Regions from separate parts of the Pseudomonas sp. GW821-FHT10C09 genome, predicted to be linked through region 1. Evidence: predicted binding sites of a transcription regulator. Region 1 holds the regulator's gene; each other region holds the start of a gene.
What was found. The regulator sigma-54, encoded in region 1, starts transcription at its own class of promoters, with help from an activator protein. The targets are predictions, from matches to a motif close to ANTGGCATNNANNTTGCTNT.

Region 1 (9,648 bases):
GGCCAGTTTCAAGGAAGCCTTCACCAAAGCTGCGCTGACCCGTTTTGGCAGCGGTTGGGCGTGGCTGAGTGTGACGCCGCAAAAGACCCTGGTCGTTGAAAGCAGCGGCAATCAGGACAGCCCGTTGATGAGCGGCAACACGCCGATTCTGGGTCTGGATGTGTGGGAACACGCCTATTACCTGCGTTACCAGAACCGCCGTCCTGAATACATCAACGCGTTCTACAACGTGATCAATTGGCCTGAAGTCGCCGCGCGCTATCAGGCTGCGCTGGTTTAAGTCCTCTATAAAAACATTCCAAGGCTGACTATGGGCACTGAAACACTGGCGATCGGAAGTGGACGGATGTTTCGTTATGCATTCGGATCGCTGTTACTGCTGGCGGGCATGACATTGCTGGTCAGCCATGGGCTGGCGTGGCTGGACCTCGAACCAAGACTGTCGCGTGCACTGCAAGGCGGGGCGATTTGTGCCTTGGGCACCGCGTTGGGTGCGGTACCCGTGTTGGTGATACGTCGGATGCCTCAGGTGGTCAGCGATACGTTGCTCGGTTTTGGAGCCGGGGTGATGCTCGCTGCAACGGCGTTTTCGTTGATTGTCCCGGGTATTTCCGCCGCTGAAGGCCTGGGGCTGACGCCTTGGGCTTCCAGCGGCCTGATCAGCTTCGGCATCATGCTGGGGGCATTCGGATTGTTTCTGGTGGATCGCAAGGTGTCTGGCGCATCGCCGGAAATGCTGGTCGGGACGCTGGAGCGGCCAGTGATTCCACCGCGGATCTGGTTGTTTGTCTTTGCCATCATCGCCCACAACATTCCTGAAGGCATGGCGGTCGGTGTTTCGGCGGGCGGTGGAATGCCGGAAGCGGACAGTCTGGCCATGGGCATCGCGTTGCAGGATGTCCCGGAAGGGCTGGTGATTGCGTTGGTGTTGGCCGGGGCGGGGATGTCGCGGGTCAAGGCGTTCCTGATCGGTGCGGCGTCAGGTTTGGTCGAGCCGGTATTTGCGCTGTTGTGTGCGTGGTTGGTGAGTCTTGCGGAGCTGTTGTTACCTTTGGGATTGGCACTGGCGGCGGGGGCGATGTTGCTGGTGGTCACCCATGAAGTCATCCCCGAGTCGCGACGTAACGGTCACGACAAACTGGCGAGTCTTGGTTTGCTGATCGGGTTTTGTTTGATGATGGTGATGGATACGGCGCTCGCCTAGGCGAGCGTTTATTCACCTTCGTCGAAATATCTGTTGATCAAGTCCACCAATGCCTGCATCGCTTCGTCAGCCTGTTCACCTTCAGTGCTCAGGTGGATTTTGGTGCCCTTGCCCGCAGCGAGCATCATCATGGCCATGATGCTTTTGCCATCGACCGTGGATTCCGGCGTGCGTCCTACTCTGATCGTGCAATTCTTGAATTCACCGGCGACGCCGACAAATTTTGCAGAAGCACGGGCATGCAGGCCCAGCTTGTTGATGATTTCGATTTCCAGAGCAGGCATCGCGGTGTGAATCCTTTAGCTGAGGTCGCGGTGGCGGACCTGGACATTCTTCAGGGATTGTTGCAGAACCTGGCCCAGACGTTCGGTCAGGTAGACGGAGCGGTGATGCCCGCCGGTGCAGCCAATGGCAATGGTGACATAAGCGCGGTTGCTGGCGGCAAAGCGCGGCAGCCACTTGAGCAGATACGACGATATGTCCTGGAACATTTCTTCGACGTCCGGTTGAGCGGCGAGGTACTCGGCCACCGGCTGATCGAGCCCGGACTGCGCACGCAGCTCCGGCTTCCAGTAAGGGTTGGGCAGGCAGCGCACGTCGAACACCAGGTCCGCGTCCACGGGCATGCCACGCTTGAATCCGAACGACTCGACCAGAAATGCAGTACCGGCTTCCGGCTGGTTCAGCAGGCGCAGCTTGATGGTGTCGCGCAGCTGGTACAGGTTCAGGTTCGTGGTATTGATCTTGAGGTCGGCCAGATCGACGATCGGACCCAGCAGATTGCTTTCGTCCTCGATAGCTTCGGCCAATGAACGGTTGGCAGTGCTCAGCGGGTGACGTCGACGGGTTTCGGAAAAGCGCTTGAGCAGGGTTTCTTCGTCGGCGTCCAGGTACAGCACATCGCACTTGATATGCCGGCTACGGACTTCTTCGAGCAGTTCGGGAAAGCGTGACAGGTGGCTCGGCAGGTTGCGCGCATCGATGGACACGGCGACCAGCGGCTGTGCCAGTTCGGTATGAATCAGTGCGCGTTCGGCCAGTTCCGGCAGCAAGCCGGCGGGCAGGTTGTCGATGCAGTAGTAGCCGTTGTCCTCGAGAACATCGAGTACGGTACTTTTACCTGAGCCGGAACGGCCACTGACGATGATCAAGCGCATGGTTACGGACCGTTTTGCTCGTCCAGGACAACCTGATACAAGGCTTCGTTGCTCGGGGCGCTGCGCAGACGATCACGGACTTCTTTGCGATCGAGCATGCTGGCGATCTGGCGGAGCAGTTCAAGGTGCACATCGGTAGCGGCTTGCGGGACCAGCAATACGAACAGCAGGTCAACCGGAGCGCCGTCGATGGCGTCGAAATCGATAGGGGCGTCGAGGTGCATCAAGGCGCTGATGGGCGACTCGCAACCCTTCAGGCGGCAGTGGGGGATGGCGATGCCGTTGCCAAAACCGGTCGAGCCGAGTTTTTCACGGGCAATCAAAGCCTCGAAGACATCTTGCATCTCCAGATCCGGCACTTCCCGGGCGATCAGGTTGGCAATTTGTTCGAGGGCTTTCTTTTTACTGCCGCCCGGCACGTTCACGAGGGAACGGCCGGGGGTCAGGATGTTTTCAAGTCGGATCATGGGTTGGGAGTGTTAACGACCGGTTGCACCCTGGAGGAGGCTCTGGGTCTTTTCCTTATGCTTTTTGAGTTGTTTATCCAGCTTGTCGGTCAGTGCGTCGATCGCCGCGTACATATCGGTATGTTCCGCGTTGGCGACCACTTCATTGCCGGGAATATGCAGGGTGGCTTCGATTTTCTGCTTCAGCTTCTCGACCGTCATCGTGACCTGCACGTTGGTGATCTTGTCGAAATGCCGCTCTAATCGTTCGAGTTTTTCGCCGATGTAGGTGCGCAGGGGTTCGGTCACTTCCAGTTGGTGTCCACTGATGTTGACTTGCATACAGCTTCTCCTTCGTTGCCAGTGCATAAAGCGGTAGATCAGATGATCTACCACTGGAACGCTGTGGCGTGGCTCTACATCAACCGCTTGCGTTCGCTCGAAGGCGCGATCCCCAAGGATTCGCGGTACTTGGCGACGGTGCGGCGAGCCACCTGAATGCCTTGTGCCTCCAGTAAACCAGCGATCTTGCTGTCACTCAACGGCTTTTTCTGATTTTCCGCGGCAACCAGTTTTTTGATGATCGCGCGGATCGCCGTGGACGAGCATTCGCCGCCTTCGGAGGTGCTGACGTGACTGGAGAAAAAGTACTTCAGCTCATAAATACCTCGAGGGGTATGCATGAATTTTTGCGTGGTCACCCGTGAAATCGTCGATTCGTGCATGCCTACCGCTTCGGCGATGTCATGCAGGACCAACGGCTTCATGGCTTCGTCGCCGTATTCCAGGAAGCCGCGCTGATGCTCGACGATCTGGGTGGCAACTTTCATCAGGGTTTCATTGCGACTTTGCAGGCTCTTGATGAACCAGCGGGCCTCTTGCAACTGATTGCGCATGAAGGTGTTATCAGCGCTGGTGTCGGCGCGACGAACAAACCCGGCGTATTGGGCGTTGACCCGCAGCCTTGGCACCGATTCCTGGTTCAGTTCCACCAGCCAGCGTTCGTTATCCTTGCGCACGATTACGTCGGGGACGACATACTCGGCTTCGCTGGATTCGATCTGCGAGCCGGGGCGCGGGTTGAGGCTCTGGACCAGTTCGATAACCTGGCGCAGTTCATCTTCCTTGAGCTTCATGCGGCGCATCAACTGGCTGTAGTCACGACTGCCGAGCAAATCGATGTAGTCGCTGACCAGGCGCTTGGCTTCGGTCAGCCAAGGTGTCTTGACGGGCAATTGGCGCAATTGCAGCAGCAGGCATTCGCCCAGGTTACGCGCGCCGATGCCGGCCGGTTCGAATTGCTGGATGCGGTGCAGGACGGCTTCGATTTCGTCCAGTTCGATGTCCAGTTCCGGATCGAACGCTTCGAGGATCTCCTCGAGGGTTTCATCCAGGTAGCCCTGATTGTTGATGCAGTCGATCAGGGTCACGGCGATCAGGCGATCGGTGTCGGACATCGGTGCCAGGTTCAGTTGCCAGAGCAGGTGGCTTTGCAGGCTCTCGCCGGCCGATGTGCGAGTGGTGAAGTCCCATTCGTCGTCATCGTTGCTCGGCAGGCTGCTGGCGCTGGTCTGGTAGACGTCTTCCCAGGCTGTGTCGACGGGCAGTTCGTTAGGAATGCGCTCGTTCCAGTCACCTTCCTCGAGGTTGTCCACCGTCGGGGCGGTTTCCTGGTAGGAGGGTTCCGAAACATCGGCATTGGGTTGCTGTTCGGCTTTGTCGGCCAAGGGGTCGGCGTTGTCGAAGTCGTCGCCTTCTTCCTGGCGTTCGAGCATCGGATTGGACTCCAGGGCCTCCTGGATTTCCTGTTGCAGGTCCAGGGTCGACAATTGGAGCAGGCGGATGGCCTGTTGCAGCTGCGGTGTCATCGTCAGCTGCTGGCCCATTCTCAAGACTAGCGATGGTTTCATGGCAGGGGCTTAACACCTTATTCGCCGGCGCACATGCGCCATCCACTACAGGGCGCCGGAGCGCCAAACATAAGCAAATTATATGCCTGAAACTGAAGTGTTTGCCTAGAGCGCTGTAACAATAAAAACCTGTTGATTTTTATCGCCGTAAGCGCTCAGTCGACTAGCCAGACACCTCAACGCTTACAGGCGGAACTCATGGCCCAGATAAACTTCTTTAACCAGGTCGTTGGCCAGGATAGTGGCGGAGTCGCCTTCGGCGATCAGCTGGCCATCGTTGACGATGTAGGCGGTTTCGCAGATATCCAGGGTTTCTCGGACGTTGTGGTCAGTGATCAGCACGCCAATGCCCTTGGCCTTGAGGTGGTAGATGATCTGCTTGATGTCGCCAACCGAGATCGGGTCCACGCCGGCGAAAGGTTCGTCGAGCAGGATGAATTTCGGATTGGTGGCCAGTGCACGAGCGATCTCCACGCGGCGGCGTTCGCCACCGGACAGGCTCATGCCGAGGTTGTCGCGGATGTGGCTGATGTGGAATTCCTGCAGCAGGCTTTCCAGCTCTTTGCGACGCCCGGCCTTGTCGAGTTCCTTGCGGGTCTCGAGGATCGCCATGATGTTGTCGGCCACCGAGAGTTTGCGGAAGATCGATGCTTCTTGCGGCAGATAGCCGATACCAGCCTTTGCACGACCGTGCATGGGCTGGTGGCTGACGTCCAGATCGTCGATCAGTACGCGGCCCTGATCAGCCTGCACCAGGCCGACGATCATGTAGAAGCAGGTGGTCTTGCCGGCGCCGTTGGGACCCAGCAGGCCGACGATTTGACCGCTGTCGATCGACAGGCTGACGTCACGCACGACCTGGCGGCTCTTGTAGCTCTTGGCCAGATGCTGAGCTTTCAGAGTTGCCATTACTGGGCCTTCTGCTCGTCGGTTTTCTTCTTCGGCTGGATCACCATGTCGATGCGTGGACGCGCCTCGGTGACCTTGTTACCTGTCGCACGGCCAGCGCTCGCAAGCTTCTTGACCGTGTCGTAGACGATTTTCTCGCCCTGGGTGGTGTTGTTATCCTTGTCGACAACTTTTGCCTTGTCGATCAGCACGACGCGGTTTTGCGCGGCGTGGTACTGGATGGTCACGCCCCAGCCCTGCACAGGCTTGGTGTCGCCAGCGGTCTGCAGTTGCTCGAAGTAGGCGAGGTTGCCCACCGAAGTCACCACGTCGATGTCGCCTGCCGGCGTACGCGTGATGGTCACGGTGTTGCCCTTAACGATCATCGAACCCTGGGTAATGATCACGTCACCTTTGTAGGTGGCAACGCCATTCTTGTCGTCCAGTTGGGCATCGTCGGCCTGAATGCGGATTGGCTGCTCTTGATCGTTCGGCAGAGCCCAGGCGCTCACGCTTCCCAGTGCTGCGCCCAGACTGAGCAAAATAGGGAGGGTTTTAACGAGCCTCATACTGTCCTCTTACGTTAGATAGCAGGTGTATCCTGCTTTCTTTCAAGTACGCTTTCATTCCGTTGCCTGTCGATACACCGCCAGCGCCGTCGATTCTAACGGGTTGGTCGGTCTGCGCATATTGCTGCTGCGGGAACACAGTCATACGGGTGGTGGTAATCAGGGTCTTGCGGTTTTTTTCGTCGAAACGGGTGATACGTACCGAATCGATCAGCTCGACCTGAGTACCGTCCGGATTGACTTCCCCGTGTTCGCTCTGGACGTGCCAGGGAAACTGGGTGCCGCGAAACATGTTCAAGTCGGGATTGGTCAGCAGCGTGACCTCGGACGCTTTCAGGTGTTCGACCTTGTCGGACGTCATTTCGTACTGCAATTTGCCATCCGGCAGGTACTGCACGCTGTGGGCGTTGAGTGCGTAATAGTCGATCGCGCTTTCATCGACAGGGGCAACTGTCTTGTCGAGGAAGCGTTCCGGGCTGATGTTCCAGTAGCCGACCGCAGCGAACAGCGCCGCGATGCAACTGAACAACAGGATGTTACGAAACTTTTTGCTCAGCATAATGGGCTCACAGGTACGCGGCGTTAGCCGCATCGAGGCGGCCCTGGGCGCGCAGGATCAATTCGCAGAATTCGCGAGCGGCACCCTCGCCGCCACGGGCGACGGTAATGCCATGGGCGTTTTCACGCACGAAGCTGGCAGCGTTGGCTACCGCCATGCCCAGGCCGACGCGGCGAATCACCGGCAGGTCCGGCAGGTCGTCACCGAGGTAGGCCACTTGTTCATAGCTTAGGTTGAGTTGGGCCAGAAGTTCGTCCAGTACCACCAGTTTGTCCTCGCGGCCTTGATAAAGGTGCGGGATACCGAGGTTTTTCGCTCGTCGTTCGACCACCGGGGTCTTGCGGCCACTGATGATAGCCGTCTGTACGCCCGCCGCCATCAACATCTTGATGCCTTGACCGTCGAGGGTGTTGAACGTCTTGAACTCACTACCGTCTTCAAGGAAGTACAGGCGTCCGTCGGTCAGCACGCCGTCGACGTCGAACACCGCGAGTTTGATCTGTTTGCCGCGTTGCAGCAGGTCCTCACTCATTACATTACTCCTGCACGCAACAAGTCGTGCATGTTCAAGGCGCCGACCGGACGGTCTTCGCTGTCGACCACGACCAGGGCGTTGATTTTGTGGTCTTCCATGATTTTCAGGGCCTCGGCGGCGAGCATTTCGGCGCGGGCGGTCTTGCCGTGGGCGGTCATGACCTGGTCGATGGTGGCGGTGTGGATGTCGATGCTGCGATCCAGCGTGCGGCGCAGATCGCCGTCAGTGAAGATCCCTGCCAGCTTGCCGTCGGCTTCCAGAATGACGGTCATGCCCAGGCCCTTGCGGGTCATTTCCATCAAGGCGTCCTTGAGCAAGGTGCCGCGTTGAACCTGCGGCAGCTCTTGCCCGGCGTGCATGACGTTTTCCACTTTCAGCAGCAGACGTCGGCCCAGTGCACCACCGGGGTGGGAAAAGGCGAAGTCTTCAGCGGTAAAGCCGCGCGCTTCCAGCAACGCAACGGCCAGGGCGTCGCCCATCACCAAAGCGGCAGTGGTAGAGGAGGTCGGTGCCAGGTTCAGCGGGCAGGCCTCGTGTTCGACGTGAACGTTGAGATTGACCTCGGCAGCCTTGGCCAGCGGGGAATCCGGGTTGCCGGTGACGCTGATCAACTGAATGCCCAGACGCTTGATAAGGGGCAGCAGGGTGACGATTTCGTTGGTGGAACCGGAGTTCGACAGGGCCAGGATGATGTCATCCCGCGTGATCATGCCCATGTCGCCATGGCTGGCTTCGGCCGGGTGCACGAAAAAAGCCGTGGTGCCGGTGCTGGCCAGGGTGGCGGCGATCTTGTTGCCGATGTGCCCGGATTTACCCATGCCTACTACAACCACGCGGCCTTTGCTGGCCAGAATCATCTCGCAAGCGCGTACGAAATCAGCGTCGATGTGGGGTAGCAAGCCTTCTACGGCTTCCAGTTCGAGGCGGATGGTGCGTTGTGCTGATTGAATCAGGTCGCTGGATTGGCTCATGTCAGAAATCGTATAGCCTGATGAAAAGGCGGCGATTATAGCGGTAATGATCAAAACCCTCACGCTAGTTCGTCACGCTTTGTCATCCCCTGTAACCGAATCCCCTCTAAACGAGGCTTTTTGCCTGTCAAGTTACTGAACATGGTCGGGCTTGGGCCTTGGGCGCTTGGCCTTTGCAGTGATATAGTTCGCCGCCAGTTCGGCCTGCCCGGGGAGGTATGTGCTTTCGTCAGAGAGCCAGGCGTCCGAGTGAGAGGCTGCATCGCAAGGAGTTTAGATGAGTGCCGATAACGCCTACGCGGTCGAGCTGAAGGGACTGTCCTTCAAGCGCGGTACGCGCAGCATTTTCAATAACGTCGATATCCGTATCCCGCGCGGCAAGGTCACCGGCATCATGGGGCCTTCCGGGTGTGGCAAAACCACGCTGTTGCGATTGATGGGCGCACAATTGCGTCCAACAAAGGGCGAAGTCTGGGTCAACGGCCAGAACCTGCCCAAGTTGTCGCGCAGTGATCTGTTCGATGCGCGCAAGCACATGGGAGTGCTGTTCCAGAGCGGCGCCCTGTTCACCGACCTCGATGTGTTCGAGAACGTCGCCTTCCCGCTGCGCGTTCATACCGAGCTGCCGGAAGAAATGATCCGTGACATCGTCCTGCTTAAATTGCAGGCCGTGGGCTTGCGTGGCGCCATCGACCTGATGCCTGACGAGTTGTCCGGCGGCATGAAGCGTCGTGTTGCGCTGGCCCGGGCAATTGCTCTCGACCCGCAGATCCTCATGTACGACGAGCCCTTTGTCGGCCAGGACCCCATCGCCATGGGCGTACTGGTGCGCCTGATCCGCCTGCTCAACGACGCCCTGGGAATCACCAGTATCGTGGTCTCCCACGATCTGGCCGAAACCGCGAGCATCGCCGACTACATCTATGTCGTCGGCGAAGGCCAGGTGTTGGGGCAGGGGACTCCCGAGGAACTGATGAACTCGCAGGAGCCACGGATCCGTCAATTTATGACGGGCGAACCCGACGGTCCGGTCGCATACCACTTTCCAGCGACGGATTACCGCGCAGATCTTCTGGGGAAGCGTTGATGCGCAAGATTTCATTAATAGAACGCGTACGCCGGTTTGGCCATGCCGCCATCGACGTGCTGGCGGTGTTCGGTCGCTCGACGATTTTCCTGTTCCATGCCTTGCTCGGTCGCGGTGGCATCGGCGGCGGCTTTGGCCTGCTGGTCAAGCAGTTGCATTCAGTGGGCGTGATGTCCCTGGTGATCATTGTCGTCTCCGGCGTGTTCATCGGGATGGTGCTGGCGCTGCAAGGCTTCAACATCCTGTCCAGCTACGGCTCGGAACAGGCGGTCGGGCAGATGGTTGCGCTGACGCTGCTGCGTGAATTGGGGCCTGTGGTGAC
Region 2 (9,648 bases), on a different contig from region 1:
TCATGGGCGGGTAACCGTCCGTTGCCACCCGCATTCATCGGAGCACTTCCCATGAGCAATACCCCTACCAGCGAATACCTGGAAACCCTCTACGAAGGTTACGGCCAGCGTTTTCGCATGGAAAAACTGCTGCACGAAGTGCGCACCGAACACCAGCACCTGGTGATTTTCGAAAACCCGCGCATGGGCCGGGTGATGGCGCTGGACGGCGTGATCCAGACCACCGAAGCCGACGAATTCATCTACCACGAAATGCTCACCCACGTGCCGATCCTGGCGCACGGCAGCGCCAAGCGCGTGCTGATCATCGGTGGCGGCGACGGCGGCATGCTGCGTGAAGTGGCCAAGCACCGCAGCATCGAACACATCACCATGGTCGAGATCGACGGCACCGTGGTCGACATGTGCAAGGAGTTCCTGCCGAACCACTCCAAAGGTGCATTCGAGGACCCTCGCCTGAACCTGGTGATCGACGACGGCATGCGTTTCGTCGCCACCACCACTGAAAAGTTCGACGTGATCATTTCCGACTCCACCGACCCGATCGGTCCGGGCGAAGTGCTGTTCTCGGAAAACTTCTACCAGGCCTGCCGTCGCTGCCTGAACGAAGGCGGCATCCTGGTAACGCAGAACGGCACCCCGTTCATGCAGATCGAAGAAGTCAAAACCACCGCCGGGCGTCTGCGCAGCCTGTTCCCGGACTGGCACTTCTATCAGGCGGCCGTGCCGACCTACATCGGCGGCTCGATGACGTTTGCCTGGGGCGCGACCAATACCGCTTATCGCAAATTGTCCCGTGAAACCCTGCAACAGCGTTTCGCCGGCAGCGGCATCATCACCCGCTACTACAATCCAGAAATTCACATCGGCGCCTTCGCCTTGCCGCAATACGTGCTGCAAGCGGTGAACAAGCCAAGCAACGACTAAAGGATGTACCCATACCCCCATGTGGGAGCGAGCAAGCCCGCTCCCACATGGGGTCATGTTTTTCCTGTCAGTACGCGTTATTCGTTTGAACGATCAGTCAGCGCAAAAGTCCAGATGCATGTAAGCCCATCCATGGGCTTTATCGAGGAGGCACTGATGCAAAAGTGGAAAATCACTTTCGTGGATGATCACGGTGAAACAATCGATGAAGTCTTTGAGTGCGACGAGTGCCCGGACAACGAGCACGCCGCCAAACTCATCAAGGCCCGACTCCTGCCTGTCGCCGCCGAACTGGATCTGAACGATCTGGAAGGGCGAACCCCCGATGCGAGCGTCAAAAGTCTCAAGACGCAGAACAGCATACAAATCCTCGGCATCACGCCAATCTGAACCTCTCCTGTCTGATTCTCATCCAGGCCTTGGCAGCGGCTCTCTCTTGAGGCTACTCTGCAATCGAGATCAGCGAATGGATCGCTAAGGTCTGGTCTTGTCAGCTACATGCTTGCTTCCCACCGGCAACGAGGTTGCCGCATCGCGCGCACCACTCGGCTGCGTGTGCCCGGGAATACGGAAAGTCTATCCATCACTATGAGGGGGACGTTTCATGAGCACAGCCTATCAAGAAGACATCAGCAGCTCGGTGCTGCGCCGCATGAAAGAAGGCGGTTTCGACTTTTCAAGATTCCACCCCATCGAGTTCTACGCCATTTTTCCCGACGAGGAGCGGGCCCGCAGAGCAGCAGGTCATTACCGTGGTGAATCCCTGAATGCGCAAATCAGTGTGCGCGACGACGGTGCATGGGCGCTCGAACTGAGCAAAGTCATGTACGCCACCTACGATGACATCGGCGATTTCGAGCAAGGCTTCGAGGCGGTGGTCGAGCCTCTGGGCGGCATCATCGAAGGATGGGGCGTCAAGCAGGAGGTACGAGGGCTACTCGCATAATCCTATGAACAGTGACACGCACTAACGGCTGGCCTTCGGGTTGGCCGTTTTAGTTTGCGGGGGACGTAAAACACGTCCGGCAAAACCCTGAAACAAGAATCCGGGGCAAAAAAAACCGCCTGAGCAGGCGGCTAAAGGGAAGTTCGGGCTGTTTTTCCAGCGAATGCGCGGATTATCCGCACCGGCGGCCGGGCAGTGAAATCAACTCTGACTATGCTGGTGATAGGCGACAACGTCGCCTTGCAATGAAGCGGGGGCTGTCAGGTTGGGGCGTTTGCTGCACAGGAATGGTGCGATGTAAACGGAGCGATTATCCAACCGATTGATATCAAAGCGTTTCTGCCGCTGGCACGGGCCTTGCGAAGCCTAGGTGTCCGGGTGACAAGGAGTACGGCATGATCCGCACCTATTTTGATGAAATGTACGATGCCGGCGGCCAGGTCCGTCCGCATTATCGGGAGTTTGCCCGTTGGCTGGCCGAAACGCCTGACGAGCTTTTGGCACAACGGCGACGCGAGGCCGATCTGTTATTTCATCGCGCCGGGATAACCTTCACGCTCTACGGGGACGAGCAGGGGACAGAGCGCCTGATTCCCTTCGACACCATTCCGCGAAGTATTCCTGCCAGCGAATGGCGGGTCGTCGAGCGCGGCTGCATTCAGCGGGTCAAGGCACTGAACATGTTCCTTGCCGACCTCTATCACGAGCAGCGCATCATCAAGGCCGGCATCATCCCGGCCGAGCAAGTGCTGGCCAACGAGCAATACCAGTTGGCGATGCAAGGGCTGGATCTGCACCGGGACATCTATTCGCACATCTCTGGCGTCGATCTGGTGCGCGACGGTGACGGCACGTACTACGTGCTCGAAGACAACCTGCGTACACCGAGCGGTGTGAGCTACATGCTCGAAGACCGCAAGATGATGATGCGCCTGTTCCCCGAACTGTTCGCGGCGCAACGCATTGCGCCAATCGATCACTATCCGAATCTGCTTCTGGATACCCTGAAAAGCTCCAGCCCGATCGATAACCCGAGCGTGGTGGTGCTGACGCCGGGTCGTTTCAACAGCGCGTTTTTCGAGCATGCCTTTCTGGCTCGGGAGATGGGCGTTGAACTGGTGGAGGGGGCGGATCTGTTCGTGCGCGATGACAAGGTGTTCATGCGCACCACGGACGGGCCGAAAGCCGTCGACGTGATCTACCGTCGCCTGGACGACGCGTTCCTCGATCCTCTGGCATTCAATCCGGACTCGATGCTGGGCGTTCCGGGGCTGTTGTCGTCGTACCGTTCCGGCAACGTCGTGTTGGCGAATGCCATCGGCACCGGTGTGGCGGACGACAAGTCGGTGTACCCGTTTGTCACCGACATGATCCGTTTCTACCTCGACGAAGAACCGATCCTGAAGAACGTGCCGACGTTCCAGTGCCGCAATCCCTCCGAACTGTCCCACGTATTGGCCAATCTTCCGGATCTGGTGGTCAAGGAAACCCAGGGCTCCGGCGGTTACGGAATGCTGGTGGGGCCGGCGGCGACGGCGGCGGAAATCGAGTCGTTCCGTGCACGGATCAAAGCCAAGCCGCACGCGTATATCGCGCAACCGACGTTGTCCCTGTCGACCTGTCCGACCTTTGTCGAAAACGGCATTGCGCCACGCCACATCGACCTGCGTCCGTTTGTATTGTCTGGTCGCGAAACCCGGGTTGTGCCCGGCGGTTTGACCCGTGTCGCCCTGCGTGAAGGCTCTCTGGTGGTGAATTCCTCCCAGGGTGGCGGAACCAAGGACACCTGGGTGGTCGAGGATTGAAGGAAGCCTGCCATGTTAAGTAGAACTGCCTCGGATTTGTATTGGATGTCGCGTTACCTGGAGCGGGCGGAAAACCTCGCACGGATGCTCGACATCAGTTATTCGCTGTCGCTGATGCCGCAGGATGGTCGCGGCGACGGGCTGCACGAACTCGCCATGCCGCTGCTGATCACCGGCACCCTGGACGATTACCTGGAGCGCCACGGCGAGTTGCATGCCGAACGGCTGCTGCATTTCTTCGCCCTCGATGCGGCCAACCCGGCGAGCATCTACAGCTGCCTCGGTTCGGCGCGAGCCAGTGCCCATGCGGTGCGTGGGCGAATCACCGCCGACATGTGGGAAAACATCAACGCCACCTGGCTGGAAATTCGCGGGATCGCCGAACAGGGCTTGAGTCGCTACGGCATGAGCCGTTTTTGTGAGTGGATCAAGGAACGTTCCCACCTGTTCCGGGGCGCGTCCTACGGCACCATCATGCGAAACGATGCGTTCCGCTTCATTCGTCTGGGGACGTTTATCGAAAGGGCGGACAACACGCTGCGCCTGCTCGATGCGCGCTACGAAATGGCCGGTGATCAAGCCGAAGCGGTCAGTGACGGCACGGCGCACGCCTATTACCAGTGGAGCGCCTTGCTGCGAGCGCTGTCGTCGTTCGAGGCGTACACCGAGATCTATCGCGACGCACCCGGTGCCCGGCATGTGGCGGAGTTGCTGTTGCTGCGGGCCGATGTACCGCGTTCGCTGCGTGCCTGCACCGAAGAAATCGACCAGATCCTCGCCAGCCTGCCGGGAGCAAACGGCCGTCCCGCGCAACGCCTGGCCGCCGAGATCGACGCACGCCTGCGCTACACCGGCATCAACGAAATTCTCGACGAAGGCCTGCACGCCTGGCTGACCGAATTCATCCCGCTGGTGCGCCAGTTGGGCAACGCCATTCACAGTTCATACCTGGAGGCTGCATGAGACTTTCCATAAGCCACGAAACCACCTATCACTATGAAGATCAGGTGCGGGCGAGCATCCAGTACCTGCGACTGACACCCCATGACAGCGAGCGTCAGCACGTGCTCAGCTGGCAACTCGACCTGCCGCGCCCGGTGCGCGCGCAACTCGACCCGTTCGGCAACATCCTGCACGTGCTGACCATGGACGAGCCGCACGAGGCGATCATCATCGGCGCCCGTGGTCAGGTGGATATCGATGAACTGCGCGAAGCCGAGCATGAGAGCCAGTCGGCGCTGCCGTTCCTGCGTTTCACCCGGCTGACCGAAGCCGACGAAGCCTTGCGAGCGTTCGCGCAAAAGGAATGCAAGACCCGTCGGGATCGCACCGCGCTGATCGACTTGATGCATGGCCTGAACCAGCACATGACCTACACGCCGGGTTCGACCGAAGTCGACACCAGCGCGGCCCAGGCCTTTGCCGGACGTTCCGGCGTCTGTCAGGACCACACCCATGCGTTTCTCGCCTGCGCGCGAAGCCTGGGCATTCCGTCGCGGTATGTGTCCGGTTATCTGTACAGCGAGAACAGCGAACACCTGGCCAGTCACGCCTGGGCGGAAGCGTGGCTGGATGATGCGTGGTACAGCTTTGACGTGACCAACGAATTGGCCCGACCGGAACGGCATTTGAAACTGGCGGTGGGCCTGGATTACCTGGATGCCTGCCCGGTACGCGGAATGCGCCGGGGCGGCGGGTGTGAGCAGATGCATGCGAAGGTGTTTGTGTCACCGACACCGATGCCGGTTATCTCCGTTCAACAACAGTAATCCGGGATTTCACAAATCCCCTGTGGAAGCACGCTTTTGTGGCGAGGGAGCTTGCTCCCGCTGGGGCGCGTAGCGGCCCTCAACCAAGGCAGCGCGGTATGCCAATCTGATCGAGTTTCCGGGTTTTAGGGCTGCTGCGCAGCCCAGCGGGAGCAAGCTCCCTCGCCACAGGTGTGCGCTTACTTGGCTGGAGACAGTTTGCGTCCGGCCATGTGCTTCAAATACCCCATCAGCATTTCCAGATCACCATCCGGCAACACCTGCGCCGTAAACCCCGGCATCTTCGCCTGCGGCCACTGCCTCAAACTCTGCGGATCACGGATATAGCGCTTCAAGAACTCCGCCCCGAAATACTCGGTCGGGCTATACGGAATATTCAAATCCGGCCCGAACTGCGCGTCCCCGGCACCATTCAATCGATGGCACGCCAGGCAGTTCTTCTGGAACAACGCAAATCCCTGATTCACCGGATCGTTCGCCTTCAACGCCGGATCAGGCAGCAGGGCAGGGAAGCGCGCTGCCACCGGTGCCAGGCGCTTGATGCTGGACACCTGAAACGGCCACTGCTCCGGGCTGATATTGCCAGCTTGCGGATCCGTCCAGACCAGATAAAACGGCCCGGCACTCGGCTTGCCTTCCGACAACGCCGGCCACGGTTTCGCCGGGTCCTCAATCGCCAGCCACGCCCGCGCACCTTGGGTGTTGAGCAACGGAGCCGCGGCCAACTCGGCGGCAAATCCGTCCAGCGCCACGGCTTGCAAATGGTCGTCGGGCTTGATACCGGTCAACAGCGCCGCCAGCGGCACCGCTTGATAGCTCATGTCCTGTTTGTAGGAAACGTCGTCGGCAACATGAAGGGTCTGGACTTGCGGGTGCTTGAGCAGTTCTTCGGTCTGCCAGGTGCGAGTGGTCGCGCCTAGCTCGAGGTTCAGCTGTGCGGCAAACAGAGGCGTGCTGAGCAGCAAGGCCCCGAACAGAATGAGCGTTTTCAATAGATCGCCGTCCATGTCGTGGAAGTGCCGTAAAGGTTGGCACACCCTCGCTGGCCCGGGTAGCGGGCCAGTCACATTTTTGGAATGACGATATAAATACCTGACGCCGTATTTTCTGCCGACTAGCCAATCACCTTGGTCAGATTCGGCAAAATCAACAACAGCGTGGTGGCGAAAAGAATGAGCCCGGCTTGACGTACTTTCGAATGTTTGAACATGGCTTGACCGCCTTTTTTGTTATTTCCTGATGCCTGCCTGCATATCTCCATGACGGCAGAGCGTTGCACTTCCTGTAGGACGAGCGCCTCGGCAAAACCCGACGACAACTTCGTACACTTCACCTTAGAGCCCGCGTCACTCCCGGTTTAGATCCATTTCGTATGGAACTACCTAAAAAAACTATTAAAACGGCATGAGGCCTATTGCCAGCTTCTTGGGCGCCCTATTGCTAGACACTTCCGGCTCCTGAAACGGTTAATCCGGTAGCTCACTACCGTCCGTCTGAGCGTGTCCGTCAATGTCAGTGAGCACTGCGGTCATTGAATCCGCGGCGGCCCGGCATAAGAGTGAGCACTCAGTATTTACTCACCGCCCAGGTTCGAGGACGTCATGACCCAAGCTTTGATTTTCGACGCGTTACGCACGCCCCGTGGCAAAGGCAAGGCCGATGGCGCCTTGCACAGCGTCAAACCGGTCAATCTGGTGGCCGGCTTGCTCACGGCGCTGCAACAGCGCACGTCGCTCGATACCAGCCAGGTCGATGACGTGGTACTCGGCTGCGTGACGCCGATTGGTGATCAAGGCTCCGATATCGCCAAAACCGCAACTCAGGTGGCGGATTGGGACGTCAGCGTCTCGGGCGTGCAGATCAACCGCTTCTGCGCGTCGGGCCTTGAGGCGGTGAACTTCGGCGCGATGAAGGTGCGTTCCGGTTTCGAAGACCTGGTGGTGGTCGGCGGGGTCGAGTCGATGTCCCGCGTGCCGATGGGCAGCGACGGCGGGGCTTGGGCGCTGGACCCGGAAACCAATCTGCACAGCCATTTCACGCCGCAAGGCGTGGGCGCCGACCTGATTGCCACCCTCGAAGGGTTCAGTCGCCAGGACGTCGATGCCTACGCGCTGCACTCGCAACAGAAAGCGGCGCGGGCACGGGCGAACGGTTCGTTCAACAAGTCGCTGGTGCCGGTGCAGGATCAGAACGGCATCATCCTGCTCGATCATGATGAGTTCATTCGCGCCGACTCCACCCTGGAAGGCCTGGGCAAGCTCAAGCCGAGTTTCGAGATGATGGGGCAAATGGGCTTCGACGCCACGGCGTTGCGTGTCTACAGCCATGTCGAGCGGATCAATCACGTGCACACGCCGGGCAACAGCTCCGGGATCGTCGATGGTGCGGCGCTGATGTTGATCGGTTCCGAAGCCAAGGGCCGGGCGCTGGGCTTGCAGCCTCGGGCGCGGATCGTCGCCACGGCGGTCACCAGCACCGATCCGACCATCATGCTCACCGGTCCGGCGCCGGCCACCCGTAAAGCGCTGGCAAAGGCCGGGCTGCGGGTGGAAGACATCGACCTGTTCGAAGTCAACGAAGCGTTCGCCTCGGTGGTGCTCAAATTCATCAAGGACATGGCCATCGATCCGGACAAGGTCAACGTCAACGGCGGCTCCATCGCCATGGGCCATCCGCTGGGCGCCACGGGCTGCGCGATTCTCGGCACGCTGCTCGATGAGCTGGAAACTCGGCGCCTGCGCTATGGCCTCGCGACATTGTGTGTCGGTGGCGGCATGGGCATTGCCACCATCATCGAACGCCTCTGAGCCCCCGACTTCCAAGGAAACATGTTCATGACTGAAGCCATTCGTTACGAAAAGGGTCAGGACCAGATCGTTGTCCTGACCATCGACATGCCGGGCCAGAGCGCCAACACCATGAACGCGGTCTACCGCGAAGCCATGGCCGCGTGCGTCGCCCGGTTGGTCGCTGAAAAAGACAGCATCGCCGGGGTCATCATCACCTCGGCCAAGAAGACGTTCTTCGCCGGCGGCGACCTCAATGAACTGATCAAGGTCGGCAAGCCCGAAGCCAAAGCCTTCTACGACATGGTGCTGACCCTCAAGGGTCAATTACGCACCCTGGAAACCCTTGGCAAACCGGTGGTGGCCGCGATCAACGGCGCCGCATTGGGCGGCGGTTGGGAAATCTGCCTGGCGTGCCATCACCGCGTGGCGCTGGACAATCCGTCGGTGCAACTCGGCCTGCCGGAAGTCACGCTTGGCTTGCTGCCGGGCGGCGGCGGGGTGGTGCGCATGGTGCGGATGCTGGGCATCGAGAAAGCCTTGCCCTACCTGCTGGAGGGCAAAAAAGTTCGGCCACAACAGGCGTTGCAGGCCGGGTTGATTGACGAAGTGGCGAAGGATTCTGGCGAACTGCTGAGCAAGGCGCGGACATGGATTCTGGGCAATCCGACGGCGGTACAACGGTGGGACGTGAAGGGATATCAGATCCCCGGCGGCACCCCGTCCAGCCCGAAAGTCGCGCAGATGCTCGCCATCGCGCCGTCGATCCTGCGCAGCAAAACCCAGGGCTGCATGCCCGCGCCGGAGAAAATCCTCTGCGCGGCGGTTGAAGGCGCCCAAGTGGATTTCGACACTGCGCACCTGATCGAAACCCGCTACTTCACTGAATTGACCACCGGCCAGGTCTCGAAAAACCTGATTGGTACGTTCTGGTTCCAACTCAACGAGATCAATGCCGGCGGCTCGCGGCCGCAAGGTTTTGCGCCCTACGTGACGCAAAAAGTCGGGGTACTAGGCGCCGGGATGATGGGCGCGGGCATCGCGTTTGTCAGCGCATCGGCTGGCATCGAGGTGGTGCTCAAGGACATTACTCTGGCGGCAGCGGAGAAGGGCAAGGCCCATTCGGCAGCGTTGCTGGACAAGAAAGTTGCGCGCGGCCAGATGATTGCGCAGCAACGTGAGGCGATTCTGGCGCGGATCCGCACCACCGAAAGCGATGCGGACCTGGCCGGTTGCGATCTGATTATCGAAGCGGTGTTCGAAGATCGCGAGCTCAAAGCCAAGGTCTCGTCGGCCGCGCAAACAGTCGTCGGGCCGGACGCGGTGATCGCTTCCAACACCTCGACTTTGCCGATCAGCGGCCTCGCAACTGCGGTGCCGGATCAGAGCAAATTCATCGGCCTGCACTTCTTCAG
Region 3 (9,648 bases), on a different contig from region 1:
CAAGTGACCGACCCACAACCCCTGCTCATCGAGCACCGGGGTGGCGAGCATGTTCACCGCCAAATGGCTGCCATCGCTGCGCACCAGCGTCCACTCCCGCGCCTCGCTACCGCCCTCCTCGCCCCCTTCGACCAGCATCGCCTGACAGGTCGGAATCGGTTTTCCATACCGCGCACTCAACTCCGCGGCCCGTGCCACCAGCTCCCGGGGGAGGTGCAGGTTTTCCAGGGTCATGTGCCCCACGACCTCAACGCTGGCGTAACCCAACATCTGCTCGGCGCCGGCGTTGAACGTGCTGATGACACCGCGCAGGTCGGTGGCGATGATCGCCACCTGAGTCGCCGCATTCAGTACGCCGCGCAACTGGCCGTGGGTGCCGCGCAGCTCTTGCTCACGGGCACGCAGTTCCTCGGTCCGCTGCTCCACCATTTTCAGTGCGCGTTGGCGCTGGCTGACCAGCACATACAGCAACGCGCTGAGCAGCAGACTGAGCAAACCGCCCAGCACCATCAGGGTCGTCACCGAGGAATGGTTGGCTTGTATAAAGGCTTCGCTCGGCGTGATGTCGACCTGGTAATCGTGATCGGCCAATCGCAACAGCCGGCTCGCGGACAAATCACTGGCCGCCGGCGGGTTCAAGGATTCGTAGAGCACTTCGTGCTGATCGTCGATCGACAAGTCGAGAATACGCACCGAAAGATAGTCGTAGTTGGCGTCCGGCAATCCATCGGCCAGTAACTGGCGCATGCTGATCACCGCCATGACATAACCGAAGGGTTTTACCTGCGCAGCGCTGGGTGGGTTACGCGACATCACCGGGGCCACCAACAGTACGCCACGCGCATAGGCCGGTTCGATGCTGACCAGATGCATCGGCTGTGACACCGCCATGGTGCCCAGTTTGTCCGCCCGCGCGAGGGTAGCGCGGCGCATCGGCTGGGCCAGCAAGTCGTAACCCAGCGGCGAGCCCAGTCGACTTTGCGTCTGGCTGTACAGCACCGCCACGTATTCATCACGCTCGGCGGCCAAGTGCAGCTGACCGTTGCCGTCGAGTTCACGAAGGGTGAAATTGCTGAAGCCCTCGTCCCGCACCTTTTGCTCGAATGCCGCACGCTCGGCACGGGTCACTCGGGCCGCGAAGGAATAGGCCTGGGTTCGGTGCAACAGGGGTTTGGTGTAACCGTCGAACTCCTCGCGGGAGACCGAATCGGAATTGGCGAAGAACCGGCGCAGACCGTCGAGGCGCTGCTCCTGGTCCTCGAAACGTTCTTCAATGCGGCTGTAACGCTCACTGGCCAGCAGTTGGAAGCGTTGCTTGAGTTGATGGTGAAACACATTGACGGTCGACCAGGCCAGTAACCCGGTGAGCACGCCGCCCATGAGCAATACCAGCAGCGCGACCAGCCAGGCCGACACATCTTCGCTGATAAAACCCAGGATCTTGGGGCGGACGGCCTGAAACGACATAAAGGCAACTCAAAATGCCAGGTGCCGGAAAAGCCCATTGGCCATGAGTGAGTTATAGCCATTAGCCACTAATTTGGCCAGCACTGAAATGGTCCAAGAGCCTTTAAAAATCAAGGCTCTGTGGATCCAATCAGCTCAAGTGTCAACGCGCAGTGATTTTCCAGGCACGGTGGATCTTGCCATTACGGGCGAAATCCGGATCGATGGTCTGGGCGGTGATTTCTTCAACGGCGTAACGCTCAGTGAGGTTTTCCTCAAGGGTGAACTTGCGGAAGTTGTTGGAGAAGTACAACACGCCACCGGGTGCCAGACGCGCCATGGCCAGGTCGATCAACTGCACCTGGTCGCGCTGGACGTCGAAGATCCCTTCCATGCGCTTGGAGTTGGAGAACGTCGGCGGGTCGATGAAGATCAGGTCGTATTCGTCACGGCTAGCCTCGAGCCAGGCCATCACGTCGCCCTGCTCCAGACGGTTTTTGTCAGAGAAACCGTTCAGCGACAGGTTACGACGCGCCCAGTCGAGGTAGGTTTTCGACAAGTCGACGCTGGTGGTGGTGCGTGCGCCGCCCTTGGCCGCGTGAACACTGGCCGTTGCGGTGTAGCAATACAGGTTGAGGAAGCGCTTGCCGGCCGCCTCTTTCTGAATGCGCATGCGCATCGGGCGGTGGTCGAGGAACAGCCCGGTGTCGAGGTAGTCGGTGAGGTTGACCAGCAACTGCACGCCACCTTCGTTGACCTCGACGAACTTGCCCTGCGCGGCCTGACGCTCGTACTGCTTGGTGCCGCTCTGACGTTCGCGACGCTTGACCACCACGCGGCTCTTGTCGATGTTCAAGGCCTGCGGAATCGCGGCCAGGGCATCGAACATGCGGGCAGAAGCTTTTTCCGGATCGATGGATTTCGGCGCAGCGTATTCCTGGACGTGGACCCAATCCTGATAGAGGTCGATGGCCATGGAATATTCCGGCATGTCGGCGTCATACACGCGATAGCAGTCGATGCCTTCACGCTTGACCCACTTGCCCAGCGCCTTGAGGTTTTTCTGCAGACGGTTGGCAAACATCTGCCCGCCTTCGCTCAAGCGCGGTTGCTCGATCACCGGTGCGGGTGCCGGGGTCGGTTTGATCGGGTTGCCGTTTTTGTTGTACTTGCGTTCTTCCGGCTCGCTCGGCGCCTGATCATAGGCCGCCTGCTCGCGCTCGACCTGACGCTGTTCCGGGGTGCGACGCTCGCCGGTGACGAACTGGTCGGGCGTGACCTTGATCAGCAGCAGCTTGCACGGCAGCGCGCCGTTCCAGAACGAATACTGTTTGTGGCTGCGAATGCCCATGCGCTTGCCGAGGTCCGGGGCGCCGGTGAACACCGCGGCTTCCCAGTTCAAGCAAGCCTGACGCAGGCGCTCGCCGAGGTTCTGATAGAGGTAGAGCAAGCTCGCCTCGTCGCCCAGACGCTCGCCGTACGGCGGGTTGCAGATCACCAGGCCTTTCTGGTTCTGGTCCGGACGCGGCTCGAACGTACCGACTTCGCCTTGGTAGATCTTGATCCACTCGCTCAGGCCGGCACGTTCGACGTTGTTGCGGCCCGGTTGAATCAGGCGCGGGTCGGCTTCGTAACCGCGAATCCACAACGGTGGCTTGGCCAGGCCGGCCGCACAGCGCTCGGTGGCTTCTTCGTGAAGTTTTTTCCACAGCGCCGGGACGTGACCGAGCCAGGCGGTGAAGCCCCACTGCTCGCGACGCAGGTTCGGCGCCATGTCGGCGGCGATCATCGCTGCTTCGACGAGGAACGTACCCACACCGCACATCGGGTCAGCCAGCGCGCCGCCTTCGGCCGCAATGCGAGGCCAGCCGGAACGGATCAGGATCGCGGCCGCGAGGTTTTCCTTCAGCGGCGCCGCGCCTTGCTGCAAGCGATAACCGCGCTGGTGCAGGCTGTGGCCGGACAGGTCGAGGGAAAGAATCGCTTCGCCACGGTCCAGGCGCAGGTGAATGCGCAGGTCCGGGTTGAGCTTGTCGATCGACGGACGGTCGCCTTGCGGGGTGCGCAGTTTGTCGACGATGGCGTCTTTGACTTTCAAGGCGCCAAAGTGGGTGTTATCGATACCCGAGCCATGACCGCTGAACTCCACGGCCAGGGTGCCGTCGTTGAGCATGTGGTCTTGCCACTCGATGTCGAGCACGCCGTGGTACAGGTCTTCGGCGTCCTTCATCGGGAAACGCTTGAGCACCAGCAACACCCGGTTCGCCAGACGCGACCACAGGCACAGGCGATAAGCGGTTTCCATGGTGGCCATGCCGCGCACGGCAGAGGTGTGCTCACGTGCTTCTTCAAGGCCAAGCCCGACGGCTTCCTCGATCAGCAGGCCTTCAAGGCCTTTGGGGCAAGTGAGGAAGATTTCGAATTGATCGGACATTGGAGTTTCAAAGCCTTTAGCTAAGTGAACCGGCAACGCATTGCCGGTCCGGTTTTCAATCAGGCGCTTTTCTAAAAGAGCGCCCGCGTGGCACGAAGGTGTGCCGTCCCACCTGTGCTGCTCAGGTTAGAAGAGCTTAGATGCACAGGCAGATAAAAAAGTTGATGCAACAAAATGTCATAAGTCGACCCTTCGTCGAATAATGCTTCTGCGCAACAGAAGTCATTCTCACTAAAGGATTAACCCCGTCATCCTGCGGGGGGCTGATCATACAGGGCTTTGGCCAATAAACACGGGCAAACATCGTGTTACTTATGGCCATAGCATCTTTATGGTTACGTCCTTATGACAAAACGATCATTCCCTCGATGTGACGCATTGGTTAGAACTCAACACAGGTTGACGCCGCAACGACGTCAACACCTTGGCTCGCGACGCCGGCAGCGGGCCCCAACGGCAGAAGTTTTTTTCTGCCAGACCTCGATTGAGGTCTACGCGATAAATACAGTCAACAAGTGAGGGCAACACCCTATGAGAAGACTTAAGCGTGATCCGTTGGAAAGAGCATTTTTGCGCGGATATCAATATGGCGTTGGTGGCAAATCCCGTGAGCTTTGCCCATTTACTCTACCGTCAGTACGCCAAGCCTGGATTAACGGCTGGCGCGAGGGACGCGGCGACAACTGGGACGGTATGACCGGCACTGCGGGAATCCACAGACTCAACGAACTTCACGCCGTCGGCTAATTTACAGGGCCTAACACTCCGACACGACAATCTGATGACTGAATGAATTAACCACGCACGTCCCATCCGGACGGCGGGCTCCGGCCCAGGGGCTCCTTCGAGGAGCCCTTTTTTATGCCTGCCCTTCGCCGAAACCCAATCCCTTGTAGGAGCCCGGCTTGCCGGCGATAGCGATCTCAAGGACGCCATCGCCGGCAAGCCGGGCTCCTACAGGGGTTTAGCGTAATGCGGCGATGGCGTCGACGGACTCACGAATCAGCGCCGGGCCTTTGTAGATAAAGCCGGAGTAGATCTGCACCAGGCTCGCACCCGCAGCGATTTTCTCCGCGGCGTGTTTGCCTTCGGTGATTCCGCCCACGGCGATGATTGGCAAGCGACCGGCCAACTCCGAGGCCAGCACCTTCACGGTGTTGGTGCTCTTGTCACGAACCGGTGCGCCGGACAGACCGCCCGCCTCGTCACCGTGTTCCATGCCTTCGACGCCGACGCGGCTCAGGGTGGTGTTGGTGGCGATCACCGCGTCCATCCCGGTTTCGATCAGCGCTTGGGCGACCTGCGCGGTTTCTTCGTCGGTCATGTCCGGCGCGATCTTGATCGCCAGCGGGACGTGTTTACCGTGACGCAACGCCAACTCGGCGCGGCGCGTGGCCAGGTCAGCGAGCAACTGCTTGAGCGAATCGCCGAACTGCAGGCTGCGCAGGCCCGGGGTGTTCGGCGAGCTGACGTTGACCGTCACGTAGCTGGCGTGGGCGTAGACCTTGTCCAGGCAGATCAGGTAATCGTCGACCGCACGCTCGACCGGGGTGTCGAAGTTCTTGCCGATGTTGATGCCCAGCACGCCCTTGTACTTGGCGGCGGCTACACGAGCCAGCAGGTGATCGACGCCAAGGTTGTTGAACCCCATGCGGTTGATGATCGCCTCGGCTTCCGGCAGGCGGAAAATCCGTGGTTTCGGGTTACCCGGTTGCGGACGCGGGGTAATGGTGCCGATTTCGACAAAACCAAAACCCAACTGGGCAAAACCGTCGATGGCCGCGCCGTTCTTGTCCAGACCGGCCGCCAGACCCACCGGGTTCGGGAAGTCCAGGCCCATGACCGACACCGGCATTTTCGCCGGGGCCTTGCACAGCAAGCCGTTGAGGCCCAAACGTCCGCCCGCGCCAATCAGGTCCAGGGACAGATCGTGGGAGGTTTCCGGGGAAAGTTTGAACAACAGCTGACGGGCCAGGGTGTACATGGGCGGGTTTGACTCTGGGCTACGAAAAGTGGCGGCAATTATAGCCGCGCATCGGCGCCGCAGGCGAGGCGCGCGACAAAATCAGCGAGCGATGGCATATGCCTTGCACCACCACCGGTATCAGCACTCATGCCAACGGCGGAATGGGTCGAAAGACAACGGCGTCGTCACTGGCCCTTGCCCTGGCAAGGCGCCCGGTACGGCGTTTTTTTATGCAAGGTGCTTAACGATGATTGAAGTTCCAGCGAACCCTCTGGCGTGGATCAATGGCAGCGATGCCCCGGAAAAGACCGACATCAACCTCGGCTTCATGGCCCTGAGCGATTGCGCCTCGGTGGTGGTCGCCGCCACACAGGGGTTCGCCCAGCCCTATGGCTTGACCCTGAACCTCAAGCGCCAGTCGTCCTGGGCCAACCTGCGGGACAAACTGGTCAGCGGCGAACTCGACGCCGCCCACAGCCTGTACGGCCTGATTTATGCCGTCCATCTGGGCATCGGCGGCGTGGCTTCTACCGACATGGCCGTGCTGATGGGCCTGAACCAGAATGGCCAGAGCATCAATCTCTCCCACGGTTTGCAGGCGCTCGGCGTGACCAGTCCTGAAGCACTCGACCGCCACGTGCACCAAACTCGCCCGAAACTCACCTTCGCCCAGACCTTTCCCACCGGCACCCACGCCATGTGGCTGTATTACTGGCTGGCGAGCCAGGGCATTCATCCGTTGCAGGATGTTGACAGCGTCGTGGTACCGCCCCCGCAAATGGTCGCGCACCTGCAAGCCGGGCGTATCGATGGCTTTTGCGTGGGTGAGCCGTGGTCCGCCAGCGCAGTGCAACAGAATCTCGGCTTTACCCTGGCGACGACCCAGACCATCTGGCCCGATCACCCGGAAAAAGTCCTCGGCTGCACCCGTGCGTTTGTCGAGCGGTACCCCAACACCGCGCGGGCCTTGGTAATGGCGATCCTGGAAGCCAGCCGGTTTATCGAGCAAAGCACGGAAAACCGCCGCAGCACCGCACAACTGTTGAGCGCGCCCGACTACCTCGACGCCCCCCTCGACTGCATCGAACCGCGCCTGCTGGGCGATTACGCCGACGGTTTGGGACATCGCTGGCAGGACCCGCATGCGTTGCGTTTCCATGCGGGTGGTGAGGTCAACGTGCCGTACCTGTCCGACGGCATGTGGTTCATGACCCAGTTCCGGCGCTGGGGTTTGTTGCGCGACGATCCGGATTACCTCGGCGTGGCCCGTCAGGTCCAGCAACTGGATCTGTACCGCGAGGCCGCCAGTGTCGTCGGTGTCGATATCCGGGGGCAGGACATGCGTAGCAGCCAGTTGATCGACGGCAAAATCTGGAACGGTTCCGACCCGTCCGGCTATGCCCGCAGCTTCAAGTTGCACGCCCTGAGCGACAGCTCTCACCGATTCGCCCAGCGCTGACAGGAGATTGCGAACATGTTGCGTATCCTGCTGATCAACGACACCGCGAAGAAAGTCGGTCGACTGAAAGCCGCCCTGACCGAAGCCGGGTTCGAGGTGATCGACGAATCGGGCCTGACCATCGACCTGCCCGAACGCGTCGAAACGGTGCGCCCGGACGTGATCCTGATCGATACCGAGTCACCGAGCCGCGATGTGCTGGAGCAAGTGGTGCTGGTGACCCGCGACCAGCCTCGCCCCATCGTGATGTTTACCGATGAACACGACCCCGGCGTGATGCGTCAGGCGATCAAGTCCGGGGTCAGTGCCTATATCGTCGAAGGCATTCACGCACAGCGCCTGCAGCCGATTCTCGACGTGGCCATGGCGCGGTTTGAAAGTGACCAGGCCCTGCGCGCCCAGCTGCATGCCCGCGACCAGCAACTGGCCGAGCGCAAGCGCATCGAGCTGGCCAAGGGGCTGTTGATGAAGATGAAAAGTTGCAACGAGGAAGAGGCCTACACCCTGATGCGCCGGCAGGCCATGAGCCGGCAGCAGAAATTGATCCAGGTGGCCGAGCAGATCATTGCCATGAGTGAGTTGCTTGGCTGAGGTTTTGTGGTGCCTTTGAAGGCTCCTTCGCGAGCAGGCTCGCTCCCACATTAGACCGCGATCCACTGTGGGAGCGAGCCTGCTCGCGAAGGGCCGCGACTCGGTCCCGAACTGTTGGCACAAATCTGGCTAAGTAATCACCACAGGTAACCAACGGCGGTTGCCCCACCTACGACAAAGACGTCGCTCACCTCATTTGCCCTTGGCGAATCCGGTAGCGGCGTTTTTTCGTTTTGGCCCCACAGCCCGGGGCCGGTGGTGCGGCCCACAGGCGCCCCACCTGCTAGCTCATGACTCCTTCTCGAGACTCTTCACAGCTGAGGTGCGCGATGAATTCAAGCTTCTGGAAATCCGGCCATACGCCAACACTGTTTGCGGCCTTCCTCTATTTCGACCTGAGTTTCATGGTCTGGTACCTGCTCGGGCCGTTGGCCGTGCAGATCGCCGCCGACCTGCACCTGACCACCCAACAACGCGGGCTGGTGGTGGCCACGCCGATCCTGGCCGGGGCCGTGCTGCGCTTTATCATGGGCATGCTGGCGGATCGTCTGTCGCCAAAAACCGCCGGGCTGATCGGCCAGGTGATCGTCATCTGCGCGCTGTTCGGCGCCTGGAAACTGGGGATTCACAGCTACGAGCAAGCGCTGGTGCTGGGCCTCTTCCTCGGCATGGCCGGTGCGTCCTTCGCCGTCGCCCTGCCGCTGGCCTCGCAGTGGTATCCGCCACAGCATCAAGGCAAAGCCATGGGCATTGCCGGTGCCGGTAACTCGGGCACCGTGCTTGCCGCACTGATTGCTCCAGTATTGGCCGCCGCGTTCGGCTGGAGCAACGTGTTCGGCTTCGCCCTCATTCCGCTGATCCTGACAATTATCGTTTTCGCCTGGCTGGCGAAAAATGCGCCGGAGCGGCCAAAAGCCAAGTCGATGGCCGACTACTTCAAGGCCCTCGGTGATCGTGACAGCTGGTGGTTCATGTTTTTCTACAGCGTGACCTTCGGCGGTTTCATCGGCCTGGCCAGCGCCCTGCCCGGCTACTTCAACGACCAGTACGGACTGAGTCCGGTGACGGCCGGTTACTACACGGCGGCCTGTGTGTTCGGTGGCAGCCTGATGCGCCCATTGGGCGGTGCGCTGGCAGACCGTTTCGGCGGGATACGCACGTTGCTGGCGATGTACACAGTCGCGGCGATCTGCATTGCGGCGGTGGGTTTCAATCTGCCGAGTTCCTACGCGGCGCTGGCGCTTTTCGTCTGCACCATGCTCGGTTTGGGCGCAGGCAACGGCGCGGTGTTCCAGTTGGTGCCGCAGCGGTTTCGTCGCGAGATCGGCGTGATGACTGGTTTGATCGGCATGGCCGGCGGTATCGGTGGTTTTGCACTGGCGGCCGGCATGGGCGCGATCAAGCAGAGCACCGGCAGCTATCAACTGGCCCTGTGGTTGTTCGCCAGCCTCGGCGTCCTCGCGTGGTTCGGTCTGCACGGGGTCAAACGTCGCTGGAGAACCACCTGGGGTTCGGCCGCTGTGACGGCGGCGCGGGTCTGAGGCCTCAATGAGCCTGCAACTGAGCTTTGCCGAAGCCAGCGCCATTGGCCCGCGGGAGGAAAACCAGGACGCCCTGCGCCTCGTGACGCCCGCCCCGGCGCTGGCGGCCAGCAAAGGCTACTTGTTCGCCATTGCCGACGGCGTCAGCCAATGCGCCGACGGCGGTCTCGCCGCCCGTTCGACCTTGCAGGCGCTGGCGCTGGACTATTAC

Region 2: the regulator sigma-54 is predicted to act here: its motif matches at 2,218-2,237, upstream of AC07N8_RS03290 (circularly permuted type 2 ATP-grasp protein).
Region 3: the regulator sigma-54 is predicted to act here: its motif matches at 5,955-5,974, upstream of AC07N8_RS03580 (CmpA/NrtA family ABC transporter substrate-binding protein).

The regions. Positions count from the first base shown of each region.
Region 1 covers NZ_JBWKNG010000010.1:52,884-62,531, reverse strand. The annotation lists gene AC07N8_RS12200 (superoxide dismutase) at 1-280, shown strand, start outside; gene AC07N8_RS12195 (ZIP family metal transporter) at 311-1,204, shown strand; gene AC07N8_RS12190 (HPr family phosphocarrier protein) at 1,213-1,488, opposite strand; gene rapZ (RNase adapter RapZ) at 1,504-2,361, opposite strand; gene ptsN (PTS IIA-like nitrogen regulatory protein PtsN) at 2,364-2,828, opposite strand; gene hpf (ribosome hibernation-promoting factor, HPF/YfiA family) at 2,841-3,149, opposite strand; gene AC07N8_RS12170 (RNA polymerase factor sigma-54) at 3,224-4,717, opposite strand; gene lptB (LPS export ABC transporter ATP-binding protein) at 4,901-5,626, opposite strand; gene lptA (lipopolysaccharide transport periplasmic protein LptA) at 5,626-6,174, opposite strand; gene lptC (LPS export ABC transporter periplasmic protein LptC) at 6,161-6,733, opposite strand; gene AC07N8_RS12150 (KdsC family phosphatase) at 6,741-7,265, opposite strand; gene AC07N8_RS12145 (KpsF/GutQ family sugar-phosphate isomerase) at 7,265-8,239, opposite strand; gene AC07N8_RS12140 (ATP-binding cassette domain-containing protein) at 8,517-9,326, shown strand; gene mlaE (lipid asymmetry maintenance ABC transporter permease subunit MlaE) at 9,326-9,648, shown strand, end outside.
Region 2 covers NZ_JBWKNG010000003.1:54,076-63,723, forward strand. The annotation lists gene speE (polyamine aminopropyltransferase) at 52-927, shown strand; gene AC07N8_RS03280 (hypothetical protein) at 1,084-1,317, shown strand; gene AC07N8_RS03285 (ribonuclease E inhibitor RraB) at 1,532-1,873, shown strand; gene AC07N8_RS03290 (circularly permuted type 2 ATP-grasp protein) at 2,269-3,678, shown strand; gene AC07N8_RS03295 (alpha-E domain-containing protein) at 3,691-4,641, shown strand; gene AC07N8_RS03300 (transglutaminase family protein) at 4,638-5,447, shown strand; gene AC07N8_RS03305 (c-type cytochrome) at 5,627-6,454, opposite strand; gene AC07N8_RS03310 (acetyl-CoA C-acetyltransferase) at 7,049-8,254, shown strand; gene AC07N8_RS03315 (3-hydroxyacyl-CoA dehydrogenase NAD-binding domain-containing protein) at 8,282-9,648, shown strand, end outside.
Region 3 covers NZ_JBWKNG010000003.1:119,630-129,277, reverse strand. The annotation lists gene AC07N8_RS03600 (sensor domain-containing diguanylate cyclase) at 1-1,467, opposite strand, end outside; gene rlmKL (bifunctional 23S rRNA (guanine(2069)-N(7))-methyltransferase RlmK/23S rRNA (guanine(2445)-N(2))-methyltransferase RlmL) at 1,610-3,880, opposite strand; gene rmf (ribosome modulation factor) at 4,412-4,627, shown strand; gene AC07N8_RS03585 (quinone-dependent dihydroorotate dehydrogenase) at 4,845-5,864, opposite strand; gene AC07N8_RS03580 (CmpA/NrtA family ABC transporter substrate-binding protein) at 6,094-7,305, shown strand; gene AC07N8_RS03575 (ANTAR domain-containing response regulator) at 7,321-7,896, shown strand; gene AC07N8_RS03570 (nitrate/nitrite transporter) at 8,226-9,437, shown strand; gene AC07N8_RS03565 (bifunctional protein-serine/threonine kinase/phosphatase) at 9,445-9,648, shown strand, end outside.